DNA from 4 places in the Pseudarthrobacter sp. NBSH8 genome. Region 3 is predicted to be linked to each of the others. Evidence: riboswitches for the same ligand, from Rfam matches in the RefSeq annotation. Region 3 holds a riboswitch; each other region holds the start of a gene.
What was found. A riboswitch is a leader RNA that binds a small molecule or an ion and turns the genes downstream of it on or off. The one in region 3 is predicted to bind S-adenosylmethionine.

Region 1: linked by a shared signal. The riboswitch ahead of FYJ92_RS06055 (homoserine O-acetyltransferase) and the one ahead of FYJ92_RS01520 (N-acetylglucosamine-6-phosphate deacetylase) in region 3 are both predicted to bind S-adenosylmethionine.
Region 2: linked by a shared signal. The riboswitch ahead of FYJ92_RS17545 (DUF1737 domain-containing protein) and the one ahead of FYJ92_RS01520 (N-acetylglucosamine-6-phosphate deacetylase) in region 3 are both predicted to bind S-adenosylmethionine.
Region 4: linked by a shared signal. The riboswitch ahead of FYJ92_RS12195 (aminotransferase class V-fold PLP-dependent enzyme) and the one ahead of FYJ92_RS01520 (N-acetylglucosamine-6-phosphate deacetylase) in region 3 are both predicted to bind S-adenosylmethionine.

Annotation. Positions count from the first base shown of each region.
Region 1 is NZ_CP043178.1:1,325,273-1,329,661, reverse strand. It holds gene FYJ92_RS06065 (SGNH/GDSL hydrolase family protein) at 1-258, shown strand, start outside; gene FYJ92_RS06060 (hypothetical protein) at 397-927, shown strand; gene FYJ92_RS06055 (homoserine O-acetyltransferase) at 932-2,047, opposite strand; SAM riboswitch class IV at 2,060-2,174, opposite strand; gene FYJ92_RS06050 (bifunctional o-acetylhomoserine/o-acetylserine sulfhydrylase) at 2,243-3,595, opposite strand; gene FYJ92_RS06045 (VOC family protein) at 3,799-4,389, shown strand, end outside.
Region 2 is NZ_CP043178.1:3,782,883-3,787,271, forward strand. It holds gene FYJ92_RS17540 (long-chain fatty acid--CoA ligase) at 1-1,379, shown strand, start outside; SAM riboswitch class IV at 2,354-2,469, shown strand; gene FYJ92_RS17545 (DUF1737 domain-containing protein) at 2,483-2,740, shown strand; gene FYJ92_RS17550 (rhodanese-like domain-containing protein) at 2,737-3,150, shown strand; gene FYJ92_RS17555 (O-succinylhomoserine sulfhydrylase) at 3,147-4,355, shown strand; gene FYJ92_RS17560 (LysR family transcriptional regulator ArgP) at 4,374-4,389, opposite strand, start outside.
Region 3 is NZ_CP043178.1:335,933-340,321, reverse strand. It holds gene FYJ92_RS01525 (ABC transporter permease) at 1-12, opposite strand, end outside; gene FYJ92_RS01520 (N-acetylglucosamine-6-phosphate deacetylase) at 1,106-2,353, opposite strand; SAM riboswitch class IV at 2,791-2,913, opposite strand; gene FYJ92_RS01515 (beta-galactosidase family protein) at 3,254-4,389, opposite strand, start outside.
Region 4 is NZ_CP043178.1:2,650,893-2,655,281, forward strand. It holds gene FYJ92_RS12185 (ribosome small subunit-dependent GTPase A) at 1-1,087, shown strand, start outside; gene hisN (histidinol-phosphatase) at 1,142-1,954, shown strand; SAM riboswitch class IV at 2,111-2,224, shown strand; gene FYJ92_RS12195 (aminotransferase class V-fold PLP-dependent enzyme) at 2,260-3,684, shown strand; gene FYJ92_RS12200 (class I SAM-dependent methyltransferase) at 3,791-4,389, shown strand, end outside.

The DNA of each region.
Region 1 (4,389 bases), 990 kb from region 3:
GATTCGCTGAACGTGAACCACACCCTCGAGCCACTCCGGCCCAAGCCCCTGCCCGTCCGCACCTGGCGGGCAGCCCGCTCCGAAGACCTGGTGTGGGCCCGCGAGTACTTTGTCCCCTGGGTGGTGCGGCGGCTGCGCAACCGTTCCTCCGGCGACGGAATCACCGCAAAACGTCCGACGCCGGGCCCTGTGTTTGGCCCGGGCGTTCCGTTGGGATCCGGCGAGGGGCCCCCGGGCACCACCGACGCCCGGCGCTAGAGGCGGCCCGGCGTGGCCCAGGGAACAGCGATGCCGTGCAGGATGCCGTGGACCGGCATGGAGCCTTTCTGGGGATCCCGGCCGTGCGTGTGAGCTCCGGGGTTAAGCTGGAAGGACACATATGAGAGGCGCTACACCGTGAACAGCTTGTTTTTCTGGATCATCATTCTGTCGTTCGTAGTACCGATGGCGATGCGGATGTACCGGAAGTCCGTCAACAAACGGAACCAGGAGCAGAGCTTTTCCGGTCGCTACCCCGAACAGTTTCCAGGCGGCGGGCAGTACCCAGGCAGCGAACAGTATCCTGGGCCGCAGAATAAACAGCCCCGTGATGGCTACACGCAGCAGGATTACATGAGTGGCGGCTTCCGCCAGATCATGAGCCCGCAGCCCCTGCCGCCGAGCCAGCCGCTGCCGCCCATGCAGCCGATTCCTTCCGCGGACCAGCAGTTCCCGCCGTACGGCCAGCCGCAGCCCACCGGCCAGTCGGTGCCAGATCAGCGCGCGGAAGCACCGAAGCAGCCTGCCGCCCCTGGCATTCCCCTGCCGCCGTCGGGCCCGCAGGGATACCGGGCCCGGAAACTGGCCGAACTCGACCAGCAGTACAGCAGCGGCGAGCTGGCCATGGAGGAGTACATGAAGCGCCGCTCCGACATCATGAACGGCTAACTGCTTAGATCAGGAACGTATTCCGGAGCTGGCGGCCCAGCTGGCCAATCTCGGTCAGGAAGCCGTCGTGGCCGATCGGAGCCTCAATGACGTGCACGTCCACGTCACCCGGGAGCGCGTCAGCCAGTTCACGGGACTGGGACGGGAAATACAGCCGGTCACTGTCCACGGCGGCCACGAAGAACCTGGCGGTAGCCCGGCCCAAGGCCTCGTTCAGGGAACCCCGCCCGCGGCAGACGTCGTGGCTCATAAGGGCGTCGGTGATGGCGATGTAGCTGTTGGCATCAAAGCGCCGCACCAGCTTTTTGCCTTGGTGGTCCAGATAGCTTTCCACCTGGTAGCGGCCCCGCTCCCCCAGCGCTGCCGCCTGGAACGGCGATTCCGGGTGCTGGGCCGACCGGCCGAAGCGCCCATCGAATTCCTCTGCGGAGCGATAGGTGATGTGCGCAATGCGCCGTGCCAGGGCCAGTCCGTCCTCCGGCAGCGGACCGCCATAATAGTCGCCGTCGTTAAAATTGCTGTCCTGGCGGATGGCGAGCGTCTGCGCCTGGGCGAACGCGATCTGTTCGGCCGTGCTGGCGGCACCGATCGAGATAACAGCGCACCGCTGGACCCGTTCCGGGTAGGTGACCGCCCATTCCAATGCCCGCGCGCCGCCCATGGAGCCGCCCAGCACGGCGTACCAGCTCGGGATGCCCAGCTGGTCAGCCAGCCTGGCCTCAGCCGCCGTAGTGTCCCGCAGCGTTACCAAAGGAAACCGCGACCCCCATGGCTTGCCGTCGGGGGCAATCGAGGATGGCCCGGTGGAGCCGTAACAGCCACCCACAATGTTGATGGAGACCACAAAGAACCGGTCGGTGTCCACCGGCGCACCTGGTCCGGCCAGCTGCTCCCACCAGCCGGGCTCGTCGCTGTCGCCGCGCGTCACGTGCGTGCTCCCGGTCAGGGCGTGTTCAATCAGGACGGCGTTGGAGCCGTCCGCGTTGAGGGTTCCCCACGTTTCATAGCCAAGGGTGACGTCCGGGAGGTAACCGCCGGCTTCGAGCTCAAGTCCGCCGACGCTGGCGTAACGGACCACGCCGTTTCCGGGGGCTGCAGTACGGGAAATCGTAATCGTCATGGAAGGACCTTTTCTATGCGCTTGCCCACCGTCAATTGACCAGCAGGCCAGGTCCTCACCCGGGGCACCCCGCCGCAAAAGAGGGTTGCCGGCCAGCAAGCCGGGGCTGTCGCTGGCACTCATGACCTGCTTCGAGTGTACGAACAGCCCCGGTCTATTGCTAAGCGTGTGACTGGTTGTGACTTCGCGGAAGCCCTACTCCTGCGGGGCCGCCGCGTCTTTGTTAGGGTCCGCCGCACCCTTGGCCGCCCGGAACCCGGCCTCCAGGTCGGCCAGGATGTCATCAATGTGTTCGATGCCCACGGACAGGCGGACGAGTCCCGGCGTGACCCCGGCGATGACCTGCTGCTCCGGCGAGAGCTGGCTGTGCGTGGTTGATGCCGGGTGGATCACCAGTGAACGGACGTCCCCGATGTTCGCAACGTGGGAGTGCAGTTCCAAGGCATCCACGAAGCGCTTCCCGGCCTCCGCGCCGCCGGCTAGGTTGAATGAGACCACCGCACCGGTGCCTTTGGGGCCGTATTTGCGGCCGCGCTCATACCAGGGGCTGGAGGACAGCCCTGCATAGGCGACGGATTCGACGTCGTCCCTTGCCTCAAGCCACTGGGCAACGTCCACGGCATTGGCCACGTGACGCTCCACCCGCAGGCTCAGGGTCTCCAGGCCCTGGGCGATGAGGAATGCGTTGAACGGTGACACTGCCGAGCCGAGGTCGCGCAGCAGCTGCACCCGGGCCTTGAGGATGTAGGACAGGTTGGCACCGAGGGCTCCGCCGGCCCCCAGGTCCCGGGCATACACCAGCCCGTTGTAGGTGGGGTCCGGGGTGCTGAAGCCCGGGAACCGTTCCGGCTCCGCGCCGAAGTCGAAGTTCCCCGAGTCCACAATCACCCCGGCTATGGCCGAGCCATGCCCGCCCAGATACTTGGTGGCGGAGTGGACCACAATGTCCGCGCCCCATTCGAGCGGGCGGATGAGGTAGGGGGTGGACAGGGTGTTGTCCACAATCAGGGGAACGCCGGCGTCGTGAGCTACCTCAGACACGCCTTCGATGTCCAGCACGTCCTGACGCGGGTTGGAGACCACTTCGCCGAAGAAGAGCTTGGTGTTGGGCTGGACGGCATCGCGCCACTGGTCTAGGTTGTCCGGGTCAGCCACAAACGTGACGGATATGCCGAACTTCTTGAGGGTGTGCGCCAGGAGGTTGTACGTCCCGCCGTACAGGCTGGGGCTGGCCACGACGTGATCCCCGGCTTCGGCAATGTTCAGGATGGCAAAGGCTTCAGCGGCCTGTCCCGAGCTCAGCAGCAGTGCAGCGAGCCCGCCCTCAAGGCTGGCAATCCGCTGTTCCACGGCATCCTGCGTGGGGTTGCCGATTCTAGTGTAGATCGGCGCGAGCTCCGCGAGGGCAAACCGGTTGGCGGCGCTTTCGGCGCTCGGGAAGACGAACGACGTCGTTTGGTAAATCGGGAGCGCCCGCGCGCCGGTGGCGCTGTCCGGTTCCTGGCCAGCGTGGATCTGGCGGGTTTCGAAAGACCATGCGTTCGACATTCAATGCTCCTTGACGTGGTGTGGCACAGCTCGGTTGCGTTCAGTGTAGGAAGACTTTCCCAGACAGGAACAGGATTGTGACGAAGGTGGTCAGCCGGCCGGTCTCCTCCCGCTTTCCGGCGGAATGTCCACTCGTGACGCAAAGGATTCCGGTAAGGCTACCCTTAGCTGAGAGCCGGATCACAAAGTGCCAAGATGATGGCATGCGCATGGATCACGTCTCTTACGCCTGTGAACAAGATGGCCTCGTTGCCACCACCGAACGTATTTCGTCCGCCCTCGGCGTTGAAGCCGTGAAGGGCGGGGTGCACCCCCGGTTTGGAACCCGGAACATGATTATTCCCCTCGCCGGCCACAAATACCTGGAAGTTGTGGAGGTCCTGAACCACCCGGCATCGGACAAGGCACCCTTCGGGCAAGCTGTCCGGGCCCGGTCCGAAGCCGGCGGCGGCTGGATGGGCTGGTGCGTCGAAGTGGACGACCTCGCCCCGTTCGAAGACCGACTGGGCCGTGCCGCAGTCAACGGCAACCGCAAGTTCCCGGACGGCCGCGAGCTGGTCTGGAAGCAGATCGGCATCCTGGGCCTGATCGCAGACCCGCAGGTCCCGTACATGCTCAAGTGGGAGGGCGATCCCGCCCTGCACCCGTCAAATGCCTATGAGAGCAACGTCAAGATGAGCTGCCTGACCATAGCCGGTTCCGCCGCACGCGTGACGGAATGGCTGGGTGAACCCGTCGAGAAGCCCCTGGAGGACGTCGCCGTTGACTGGGTGGCTCCGCATGGAACACCGGGC
Region 2 (4,389 bases), 610 kb from region 3:
TGCTGATGCCCAATGTTGCTGATTTCGCCCGGGTCTACTACGCGGTCCTCGCGCTGGGCGGCGTGGTGGTGCCGTTGCATGCGCTGCTGAAGGGCAGGGAGATCGAGTACATGCTGCGCGACAGCGGCGCGCAGCTGCTCGTCTGCGCCGGACCGCTCCTTGAGGAAGGTGCCAAAGGCGCCGCGGCCGCGGGCATCGACGCCGTCACCGTCCTGGTGCCGGAGGGGCCCGAAGGTGCCGCCCGGCTGGAGACCGAAGCGGCAGGCGCCGAGCCCATCAGCACCTGGCTGCCGCTGCGGCCCTTCGAGACGGCCACGATTCTGTACACATCCGGGACCACCGGCCAGCCCAAGGGCGCCTTGGGCAGCCACTTCGCCATTGTGGAACAGACCAATACGCTGCTGACCAGCACGTTTGACCTCCGCCGCGGTGACGTCATCTTCGGAGGACTGCCGATGTTCCACACCTTCGGCCAGACGTGCGTACTCAACACCGGGCTGCGGGCGGGGGCCACCATCGTGATGCTGCCCAAGTTCAGCGGGGATGCAGCCCTGGATGCCCTCGCCCGGCACAACATCAACGTCTTCTTCGGCGTGCCCACCATGTACATCGCCATGCTCGAAGCCGCCCGCACCAACACCGGCCGGTCCAACGCCCTGCGCTACTGCATCTCCGGCGGCGCGTCCCTGCCTGTGGCGGTGATGGACAGGTTCAAGACGGAATTCGGCTCGGACATTTACGAAGGCTACGGCCTGACCGAGACGTCCCCGGTTGCCACCTTCAACCATGTAGGCAAAGCGCCGCGGCCCGGAACGGTAGGCCAGGCCATTTGGGGAGTCCAGGTGGAGATCGCCCGCGCGGACGTCCAGGATGCCATCGAGCTGCAGCCCACGGGCGAGTTAGGCGAGCTGGTGGTCCGGGGGCACAACCTCTTCACGGGCTACCTCAACCGGCCCGAAGCCACCGCAGAGGCTGTGGTGGACGGTTGGTTCCGGACCGGCGACCTGGGCACCAAGGACGGGGACGGCTACCTCCGGATCCTGGACCGGAAGAAGGAGATGATCATCCGGAACGGCTTTAACGTCTACCCGCGCGAGGTAGAGGAAGTCCTCAGCCGGCACGATGCAGTCCTGAGCGTTGCCGTCTATGGCGTCCCCGACGAAACCCACGGGCAGGAGGTGGCGGCCGCCGTCGTCCTCAATCCGGGCAGCAGCGCCACCGTTGATGAGTTGCGGGACTTCGCCGCCGCGGAATTGGCGGCCTATAAGTATCCGCGGATCATTACCCTAGTCACCGAATTCCCCACCGGCCCCAGCGGCAAGGTCCTCAAGCGCGAACTCACCGCCCGGTACAGCGCCGCCGATACTCCAACAGGGTGATCAGGCGGGAATGATGCGGAACAGGAAACGCGTCCGGACCATGACCCACAGGAGCCCCAGGATCACGGCGTAGGCAGCCGTGTTGAGGAGAATGGCGCCCTGCTGCAGCGCCGGGATGGTTCGCTGACCGGACCCGTCATGAGGCCGGACGCGTCCAGCCGGGCACTTGCCGCTGCGGCCACGTCGGCTGCGGGGCTGTAGCAGACTTCAGTCTGCAGGAGGAACGGCTTGTCCCGTTGCGCCACGTAGGTGGCGTAGAAGTCCTCGTTTGCCTGCTCCGGTCAGCATCCCGGCCAGTTCCCCGGGGGCAGCCACGGTGTTGACGGCTGCCGTTCCGGCGGTGTCGTCATGGTAGGCCGACAGCCCTAACCATTCCACGGCGTCTTCCCCGGGAGAGTACGGCGCGTAAGCGGCATCGGTGCCGTCCCAGATGCCGTCGCCGTTGGTGTCCGACAGGGCAAAGCGGTAGTCCCGCCCCAGCCCCGGAAGCCCGCCGAAATCCTGGTGATCTCGGCGGCAAATGACTGGGCGGCGTCGTCGTCGATCTGCTGCAGCGGAACCGTGGGTTTGACGGTGAGCATGGCATGGGAGCCCAGGGCTGCAGCCTGGTCCAGGAACTGCCGGATAGCGATGGTTTCCGAGGACCGGAAGGGGATGGAAATGTCATGGCCCAGCAGAGCCGGCGTCGCTCCGGGACTGTGTTGGCGGCGCGGGCGGCGGCCGGCGCCTTTGCAAACTCTGTCTGCCTCACCTTTGGGTCCGGTTCAGCCATGCTTGGCCTCAGGTCCCAGGTCCCAGGTCCCAGGACCACCAGCGGCATCAGACGCTGCGCACGGGCGACCCCGACGAGGGTCTGCGGTCCCGCCCCCACTCGGTTGTCCCGTCAGCGCCGGGGTTACGGAAACACGCGTTGGTTACGGAACATGACGACGGCGGCGGTGCGGCGGGGCGGGGCGAGTGTTACGTTTTTGGGGAGTAATGAGAACCGGCGCCAAGCCCTGACTGGCCGGTCGGCAACCCTCCCTTTCGCGGCGGGGTGCCTCAGGTGAATACTCGGCATATCGACCCATTCGAGCTGCAAGCGTGAAAGAAGGAGTTCCGTCGTGTCTGACGCCCCCGCCCCTGAAAAGAAACTGTCGTACCGGCTTGTCACCGGGCCGGACGACAGGTCTTTCTGTGAACGGATTTCCACTGCCCTGGCCGAAGGGTATGTCCTGCACGGCAGCCCGGCCGCGACGTCCAACGGAGGTGTTGTGATCGTTGCGCAGGCACTCATCCTCCCGTCGGCCATCGCCACCGCCGATGCCGCCGTCGCCTCTGCCGTGGAAGACCTCGATTTCGACGGCGAGGGCCACGCGTGAGCTACGCCGGAGACCTCACCCCGCAGGAAGCCTGGGCCAAGCTGGAGCAGGGCGCCATCCTGGTGGACGTCCGGACCGAAGGCGAATGGGCCCACATCGGCATCCCCGACACCAAGGCCACGGACAACGATCCCCTGTTCATCCCGTGGACCTTCCCCGGCGGCATCCCCAACTCGGATTTCATCACCGACCTGACACAGCAGGCACCGGAGGACGACGGCGCCGAACTGGTGTTCCTCTGCCGCTCGGGCCAGCGCTCCATCGCCGCCGCCATCGCCGCGACGCAGGCCGGCTTCACCTCCTACAACGTCCTGGAGGGTTTCGAAGGCGAGCCGGACCGCTACGGCGAGCGCACCGTCAACGGCTGGAAAAACCGCGGCCTCCCCACCAACCTGGGAATAACGAAGTGACCTTCAACGAAGACGCCGCCGGCTGGAGCGCCGAAACGCAGGCCGTCCGCGGCGGGCTGAACCGCACCAACTTCCAGGAGACCACCGAGCCGGTCTTCCTGAACTCCGGCTTCGTCTACGAGTCCGCTGCCGCCGCCGAGCGCGCCTTCACCGGCGAGGACGAACGCTTCGTCTACTCCCGGTACGGCAACCCGTCCGTGGCCACCTTCCAGGAACGCCTTCGCCTGCTCGAAGGCACCGAAGCGTGCTTTGCGACGGCATCTGGCATGTCAGCGGTCTTCACCGCCCTGGGCGCCCTGCTGGCGGCCGGCGACCGGGTGGTTGCCGCGCGTTCACTGTTCGGCTCCTGTTTTGTGATCCTGAACGAGATCCTGCCGCGCTGGGGCGTGGAAACCGTGTTCGTTGACGGCCCGGACCTCGAACAGTGGGCTGCTGCACTGTCGGAACCCACCACCGCAGTGTTCTTCGAATCGCCATCCAACCCGATGCAGGAAATCGTGGACATCGCCGCGGTCAGCGAACTGGCGCACGCCGCCGGGGCCACCGTCGTCGTCGACAACGTCTTCGCCACTCCCCTGCTGCAGCGCTGCGGCCAGCTGGGCGCGGACGTGATTGTGTACTCCGGCACCAAGCACATCGACGGCCAGGGACGCGTCCTGGGCGGTGCCATCCTGGGCACCAAGGAGTTCATCGACGGCCCGGTCAAGCAGCTCATGCGGCACACCGGCCCGGCCCTCTCCGCGTTCAACGCCTGGGTGCTGACCAAAGGCCTGGAGACCATGGCGCTGCGCGTGAACCACTCGTCCGCGTCCGCTCTGCGGCTGGCGGAATGGCTCGAAAAGCAGCCGGCCGTCAGCTGGGTCAAGTACCCGCTGCTCAAGTCCCACCCGCAGTACGAACTTGCCGCCAAGCAGATGAAGGCCGGCGGCACCGTCCTCACGCTGGAACTTGCGACGACGGATGGCCGCTCGGGCAAAGAAGCCGCGTTTGGGCTGCTGGACGCCTTGCGGATCATCGACATCTCCAACAACCTGGGCGATTCCAAGTCCCTCATCACCCATCCGGCCACCACCACGCACCGCGCCATGGGCCCCGAAGGCCGCGCCGCCATCGGGCTCAGCGACGGTGTGGTGCGGCTGTCCGTAGGCCTGGAGGACGTGGACGACCTCATCGGCGACCTGGAGCAGGCCCTGAAGCAGATCTGACCGGAGGCGGCGGCCGGTTCAGGCGCCTGGCTGG
Region 3 (4,389 bases):
CGTCGAATTCATACTCTCTCCTCGTTCAATGAAGTCACAGTCCAAAGCAGCAACTTTTGCCGATGTGACGCAGACCATGCTTGTTAATCGTTTAACAAAATCATAAGTGATGGGCGTCTCATTAGCAAGAAACCGGTTGAAATTGATGTGCGTGCCATGATTTGCCGGTGGCGAGGGGCAGCCACATGTGTCGAAGCCACGCGCAGTACGACGCCCGGCCCCGATCACCCCGGGCCGGGCCGTTACACCACGCTAATGGGCACTACCCACCGCGGATCCGGTTGTGCCACCGATAGTGCGGATACGGTCGGCCTACGTGAGCTTGGCTCCCGCAGGAACTTGCCAAGTGACCACGAAGGAATTGGCCTTGGCCGGTGAGGCCGAAGTCGAAGTCGGTGCCCTCTGTGCGCCTGTGGTCAAGGAACAGCCGGATCGACGCGTTCGGTGCTGCCCGGACCGCTATGGTCCGGGTGTGCCAGTGAGATCCCGCGTCCGCGGGCTACGCAAAGCAATCAGGGCACGTCGGCTATCCGCCAGGCAGCCTTTCAGAATTAACAACGCGATCCGGACCGCAAGTGCCAGACCTTGGTCGTGCCCGAACAGCGGCCTGCCCCTGCGGCCGTCGGGTTAGCAACCAAGTGGCATTGATCGAAACGAGGGTTCACGCCCCGGAAGCCAAAGGCGGAACACTGGGTAGCGGCGTTCACGCATTCACGGCTGCCGGTCCAGGCCCTCCCGCCGGAATACACCATTCCCTGCCGTAACAGCAGCTTGGAGATCCGGTGCCGGGAGCGCATGAGATCCCCGTGGGCATCTTCCCGGGCACGGACCAGGCCCCGTGCCGCTTCCTGGTCCGCCGCAGAGAGATGATCCAGGCATGACTCTCGGTATGGTCCGGGGTAATCCGGTGGTGAACGATTTTCGCCGCTCTGCGGGTCCAAGGCGCTCACGTCCACGGCGCGGGCATGGACATCCAAACCGACGCTTGCACGCTCGAACATAGCAGAAACCTCTCAATTTCAAATGTGGCCATACCGGGGCTGGACCGGCAGCACCACCGTCCGTGCGTGAAGCGTTGCAACGACGGCTGAAATCCGCCATGGGGTCATTTGAGCCAGTTCCCGCCGCGGAGAACTCCAGCCAGTGCGAGGTCCTTGTCCACCACGACTGCATCCGCACGGAGCCCACGGCGGAGTCCCCCTAGTTCATCGGATAAGCCGAGGACAGCGGCCGGAACGGCCGTAGCGGAGAGTACTGCGTCTTCCAGCCGGACGCCGGCCGCGACGGTTCGCCGGAGGACATCGAGCATCGTCGCTGTACCGCCCGCGAGGGAGCCCGTGGCGTCCAGCGTGGCGACACCGCCCGTCACGGTGACGGGGGAAGGCCCGAGCATGTAGTTACCGTCGGTAAGCCCGGCGGCTGCCATGGAGTCTGAGACCAGAACGATGTTGGTGGCACCCACCAGCTGGAACACAGTGGTCACGATGGCCGGATCAAGGTGCGCGCCGTCCGCTATGAGCTCGACGATCGCCTTGTCCTCCTGCGCGGCGCGTAGGCAGGCGGCGACCGGACCCGGGGAGCGGTGATGCATGGGAGGCATTCCATTGAAGAGGTGGGTTACCGTGGGAAGCGAGCGGATGCCTTCGAAACCGGCCGACAGAAGGCCTTCGCGTGCCGCGACAAGGGAGGCCGCTGCCGTGGCGTCATCGCAGTCCGTATGTCCCAGAGAAGGGGTCACGCCGTGCCTGGTCATGAGGCCCACCAGGTTAGCCGCCCCGGGCAGTTCCGGGGCGTACGTCATGGTGACCAGTTTGCCGTCAGCTGCCTGGAGCAGCTCCTCCATGAGCTCAGAGTTCGGCCACAGGAGGAATTCCGGGTTCTGTGCGCCGCATCGGGCGCGCGATAAAAAAGGGCCTTCGAGGTGGATGCCCTCGATGAGTCCTTCGTCCGTGAGCCCGGCAAAGAGCTCGATCCCCCGCAAAAGGTCCTCCCGGGAGGCTGTCACCATGCTGGCAAGGAGCGTTGTCGTGCCCGAGCGATGCAGGAAGTCGATGGCCTTCCGCGCTGAAACCTCGTCGCCGCTAGGGAAGTCACCGCCGTTTCCGCCGTGGCAATGCAGGTCAATAAACCCGGGCAGGATCAATCCGCCGGTCGGAACTTCGTGACAGACCGTTTCCGCGGACGCCGGGTAGTTGAATAGCGTCTCATGGAACCCGGCGGTGGGCCCAGCGTAGACGATTCGGTCACCTTCGACGACGAGAACACCCTTTTCAGTGACACGCCTGTCGCTTACGACTGTTCCCGCGATGAACTGGCGGCGTTGCGTGGCCGAATGTGTTTCCGGAGAACTCATGAATCGATTCTCCGTCACATTTCCCCGGCAAGTGACTCAATGGCACCGGCCGTGGTCGAAACAGCGGGCAAGGATGTCCCCAGAGTCCGCGCGTGTACGCCACCACTATCCGCACAAACCGCGTAGTGCCCGCGGAGCAGGAGAAATCTAATCGGCTGCCCCGCAGGCTGCCCCCTCAAAGCAATCGTAACTATGAGCTGCATATTTTCGGCGCACCATTGGGCAGGATGAATTGAATGGGAGAGCCTGTGAATCAGTTCCCGCGAAGCCGTAGTCCAGCATCTTTCCCATGTTTCGCCGACCTTGAATTCGACGAGGCCGCAAACCGTGTCCACTATCGGCAGGACCCGAATATATACCTCTTGGGTCTCGTCCATGGCGCCGGACGAGACGGTGCAATCAGAAACGGTTTCACATGGCACACTAGGGGCCTTTCACGAGTGCTCTTACCAATTGGGGGTTTGTCATTAGTTCCCGATTGGTCGCTTCTTCATCCGATCCACCCTTGAACATGGGGTTGGCGTGTGACCAGTCGGAGCTTGGCGCCACATCTCATGAAGTACCTCGCAGCCTACTCCCGATTATTTGGATTTTCCTCGGCATTGCCACCACCAGGGACGCTTCACGGAAGATTTCCTTATCGGCAGAGAGCTGACAGTGCGCCTGTTCGCCAGGGCAACGCGCCCCACTGCCATCTCACGCTCGTTGTCGTGCCGGCCGCTGCCCTGACGTACAGTGGTGTCTTTGTGCCGCCGCTTGCAGGCCTGGGCCAGGGGCGGCCCGGGGCGTCCGCAGGTCGTTTGGACGCTCCCGGAGTCTGCCTCTGGGACGGCTTCCCCCAATGTGGCGTACATTTGCGGGGATTAGTTGTCGTTCCGGCCAAGTCGAAAGACGGCGAGCTCAGTCCGCCAGTTCTTCCGCCAGCACCAGACCCTGACCGCCCGGTCCCAGGTCAGGCTCTGTTCGGAGCTCGACGGTAATGCCGGACTTTTCGAGCTCCAGTACCTTGACGGTGTTGACGCCGCGCCGGATCATCGGTGAAGGAATGTATAGGGTAGCCTGCGGCCCCACGTCCCAGTAACGGCCGAGCAGGAAGCCGTTGATCCAAACGAAGCCCTTCCCGAAGCCGGGCAACGCGAGGTAGGTGTCGGCGGGCGCCTCTGCCGCGAACTCGGCCGAAGCAAGCCTCCCGAGCTCGTCCGGACCCCATTCGGTCAAAGGCACCGGTGTCTGGGTCCAGTGGAAGGTGAAACGCTGGTTCACCAGGACTCCGTCGAGGATGCCCTTGCCGTGGCCCGTTAATGGCCCGTAATTGATCCGGCCGAGGTTTTCCACCAGGATTTCCAGCCTGGCGGGGGTGCCGGTGCCGGTGACCTTCAGGCCTTCGGCGGCGTTGGTGTCATCGAGGATGCCGGCAAAAACCCCGTCCACCCAGATGTAGGCGCGGTCGTTCAGCCCCATGATCTTCAACGGTGTTTCCGCAGGTTTTCCCGGTTGCCCCGGCAGCACGGCGTCGGCGGAATAGAGCACCATGCCGGCGTCCAGCCCGAGCTGTTCGAAGGACAGCGGCCTGACGCTCTGAACAGGTTCCCCTGCGGCACGGACCAGGTCCAACAGTTCCACGCCCGGTGCCACGGGGAGGGTCTGTGCGGGCAGCACAGGTGCCGCTGCCAGGAGTTCAGTCGGCAGTTCCGGGACGTTGTTGCCCTCCAGGCCCCGGGCGCGGAAGAACTCCGTCCGCAGGGCGTGGAACTTCGGCGTCAGCGCACCGTTCTCCGCGATGGGAGCGTCGGAGTCGTAGCTGCTGACGGTCGGCTGGAGTTTTTTGCCGTCGTGGTTGCTGCCGGATCCAAGGCCGAAGTTGGTGCCGCCGTGTGCCATGTAAATACAAACTGAACCGTCAAGGTCCAGGATCTTTCGGATCTCCGCGGCCGCGTCGGCGGCATCGCGGACGTGGTGGCGTTCGCCCCAGTGATCGAACCAGCCGCTCCAGAATTCCACGTTGAAGAACGGCTCACCCGGCCGGCGCCGCTGCC
Region 4 (4,389 bases), 1.7 Mb from region 3:
GTCCGACGTCCGGATCCGGCCCAGCAAAAAGGGCTCGCGGCCGCGCACGAAGGACCGCCCCAGCCACGACGACGCCGTCACGGGCCGCATCATTACCGTGGACCGCGGCCGGTACACCGCCGTCGTCGGTGAGGACTCGGGCGACGAACGGATCATCATCGCCGCGAGGGCCCGCGAACTGCGCCGCTCCCCCGTGGTGGCCGGCGACTTCGTCTCCCTTGTAGGCGATGTGTCCGGGGAGCCCGACACCCTGGCCCGGCTGGTCCGGATCCAGGACCGCAGGACCTTGCTGCGCCGCAGCGCCGATGACACTGATCCGATCGAGCGTGCGGTGGTGGCCAATGCCGATCAGCTGGTGGTGGTGGTGGCCGCCGCGAACCCGGAGCCACGCACCGGCTTCATTGACCGCGCCCTGGTGGCCGCGTACGACGCCGGCATCGAGCCGCTGCTGCTCGTAACCAAGGCGGATGTCAAGGATCCCGCGGAACTGTTGGCCAACTATGAGCACCTCGACTTCCCGGTGATCATCAGCCGTACGTCGGACTCCGAGGCCTCAGGTATCGATGCCCGCTCCGATGACGGCCTCTCTGCCCGCCTGGACGGAGACGCGGTCTCGCAACTCCGCGCGTACCTCGAGGGCAAGGTCTCGGTGATGCTGGGCCATTCCGGCGTGGGCAAATCCACCATGGTCAATGCGCTCACCGGGGCCGAACGGGCTACCGGTGGCGTGAACGCGGTGACCGGCCGCGGCCGCCACACGTCGTCGTCGGCCCTTGCCCTGAAACTGACCGGCGCCCCCGCCGGTAGCTGGATCATCGACACCCCTGGCATCCGCTCGTTCGGCCTGGCCCACGTGGATCCGGACCGGATACTAAGGTCCTTCCCGGACCTGGAACCGGGCACGGATGCCTGCGAGCGTGGTTGCAAGCACAACACCGCGGCCGTCAACTGCGGCGTGGATGCCTGGGTGGCGGCCGGTCAAGCGGGCCCCACCGGCCCGGCCCGGCTCGCGTCCCTGCGGCGGCTGCTCGGCACTGATCCGCGCCTGGTGGGCCAGGAAACCAAGGAACTGGGCAGCATCGGCTAGGGGCCAAAAGCCGACGTCCCCAACCCCACGGCCCGGAGACGGTAGTTTGGAACCATGATCCAACCCGCTTCGAGCTACAACGATGACCTGCGCCTTGCCCATGTGCTGGCAGATTCCGTGGACGACCAGACCATGAGCCGCTTCAAGGCACTGGACCTCCGCATCGAGACCAAGCCGGACCTGACGCCGGTAACGGACGCGGACAAGTCCGCGGAGGAAGCCATCCGCGGCCAGCTGTCCCGCTCGCGTCCCCGCGACGCCGTGCTGGGCGAGGAATTCGGCAGTTCGGGCCATGGCTCCCGCCGCTGGATCATTGATCCCATCGACGGCACCAAGAACTTTGTCCGCGGCGTCCCGGTGTGGGCCACCCTGATAGCCCTCGTGGACGAAGGTGAACCCGTGGTAGGAGTGGTCAGTGCCCCCGCGCTGGGCAAGCGCTGGTGGGCCGCCAAGGGTTCCGGCGCCTACATGGGCAAGTCCCTCGCCGCGGCAACGCGGCTCCGGGTCTCGGACGTCTCCAAGCTTTCGGATGCCTCCCTGTCCTACTCCAGCCTGGGCGGCTGGAAGGAACGCGGCAACCTGGATGAATTCCTGGGACTGACCGAAGACGTGTGGCGTACACGCGCCTACGGCGATTTCTGGTCCTACTGCATGGTGGCCGAAGGTGCCGTGGACATCGCCTGCGAGCCCGAACTGAACCTCTACGACATGGCTGCCCTCGTGCCCATCGTGGTGGAAGCCGGCGGCCGCTTCACCTCTCTGGAGGGACAGGACGGGCCGTTCGGCGGAAACGCCCTGGCCACGAACTCCATCCTGCACTCAGAGGTGCTCAAGCGGCTGAACCCGGACCTGGACGATCTCCTCTAGGCACTTTCTTCGAATTATCGACGGCGGATGCCTCCTCAAGGGGGCGTCCGCCGTCGTATCTTCGACAAATGCGCGGTTCCTCAAACGCGCGTAACAAAGTCCTTAACATTGGGCTGGCTTCCTTTCTGCAGCGGCAGATGTTCTACGCTCTTAACAGGTCACGAGTGCCAGCGCTAAACCCCGGTTTGCTGGCCGGCAACCCTCCATTCGCGGTGGGGTGCCCCGGGTGACGACCAGGCCGGTCCGGAATGGACACGGCAAGCGCGGATTCCCGGTGCCGGGTGTCCTTTTAGAGTGAGGTCTCCGTGACAACTGCCACCGTCTCCCCCAACAGTGTTTCCCCCAGCAACGCCGCTGCACTGTTCAACGATGCCGCTACCATCGCCGGGCGGCCCCTTTCCGCCGTCACCGGCGCGGAAATCCAGGCACCGTTGATCCAGGGCGGTCATGTCCGCTACGCAAATCTGGACTACGGCGCATCCGCTCCTGCCCTCTCCGTGGTGTCCGCCTACCTCAACGAGATCCTGCCGTTCTACGCCAGCGTCCACCGAGGCGCGGGCTTTGCGTCCCAGATCAGCACCTCCGTGTACGAGAACGCCCGGAACGTCGTCCGCGACTTTGTGGGCGGGCGCCCGGACGACTCCGTCATCTTCACCCGGAACACCACCGACTCGCTGAACCTGCTGGCGGGTTGCCTGCCGGCGACGGACGGACGGCCGCATGGCGATGTCCTTTATTTGGACATCGAGCACCACGCCAACCTCCTGCCGTGGCAGGGCGTCCCGCACCGCAGCGTCGTCGCCGCGGACACCATCGTAGGGACCCTTGAGGTCCTGCGCGCCGAACTTGAGCAGGGCAACGTCAGTCTCCTCGCGGTCACGGGCGCCTCCAACGTCACCGGGGAGATCCTCCCGGTCAAGGCCCTGGCCGCCCTCGCCCATGAGTACGGGGCGCGGATCGTGGTGGACGCCGCGCAGTTGGCGCCGCACCGGCGCATCAATATCAGCACCGACGACGTCGACTACCTCGCCTTCTCCGGCCACAAGCTCTACGCGCCCTTCGGCTCCGGGGTCCTGGTGGGCCGCGCGGACTGGCTCGACGCCGGTACTCCCCACCTTGCCGGCGGCGGCGCCGTCCGCGAGGCCAAGCTCGACGGCGTCAGCTGGGCCACCGGCCCGGCCCGGCACGAGGGCGGCTCCCCCAACGTCCTGGGTGCGGCCACCCTGGCACGCGCCACCCAGGTCATCGCATCCTTGGACCAGGACCACTGGCACGCCCACGAAGCGGCCATCCGGTCATTCCTGGTGGACGGGCTCGGGAAGATCGACGGCGTCACCGTGCACCAGATCTTCTCGGATACGGACGCCGAAACCGGCACCATCGGTGTGGTGAACTTCTCCGTGGCAGGATACGACGCGGGCCTCGTGGCCGCCTACCTGTCGGCCGAGCACGGAGTTGGCCTCCGGGACGGCCGCTTTTGCGCGCACCCACTCCTCAAGCGCCTCGGCCTTCCCTCCGGTTCGCTGCGGGCCAGCTTCGGCGTAGGCTCCCGACTGGAGGACGCCCAACGGCTCCTCGCAGGCCTGGAACAGCTCCGCCGGACCGGACTGGGCTGGGACTACGTGGTGGACGCGGGCCGCTGGGTTCCGGCTAACGACACCCGCACCTACCCGCATTGGGCGCCCAACACGCCGGGCACGGCAGGCGCGGCTCCATGCCTTGACGACTGACTGAGCCTTTCGTCCTGTACTTCCTGACCTGACGGCCACCCACCGGGTGGAGGCCTATACGGTAAATTCGAAGGATACCGATGGGCGCAGTTGAAGGAGGCCGCACGTGGCACGGGGTGGCCCCAGGCTTGAGCAAGGACGCCGTCTGGAACTCGGACAGAGTTTCCAGGACGGCGGCGAACATTACCAGCGCGTACGCCCTGGCTACCCCGCCGAAGCAGCGGACTGGCTGATCCCTTCCGGAGCCAGGGACGCTGTGGACGTGGGCGCCGGGACCGGCAAGTTCACCGCCCTGCTGCTGGAACGCGGCCTGGCGGTTTCCGCCGTGGACCCGTCCCCGGACATGCTGGACCAGCTGCGGGCACACTACCCGGGGGTTTACGCGACCCAGGGGACCGCAGAGGGCACCGGCCTCGCTGACTCCTCGTTCGACGTCGCGAGCGTTGCGCAGGCCTGGCACTGGTGCGATCCGCTGCCCGCGAGCACCGAACTGGCGCGGATCCTGCGGCCCGGCGGAACGCTGGGGCTGATCTGGAACCAGCTGGACACGTCTGTTCCGTGGGTGCACCGGTTGTCCCGCATCATGCATGCGGGCGACGTCTACAAGCCCGGATTCCGACCGGTGGTGGGCCCGGAGTTTGAAGGCCTCGAAAGCCATGTGGCGCGGTGGGAGGACAGCCTCAGCACGGCGGACATCATGGAACT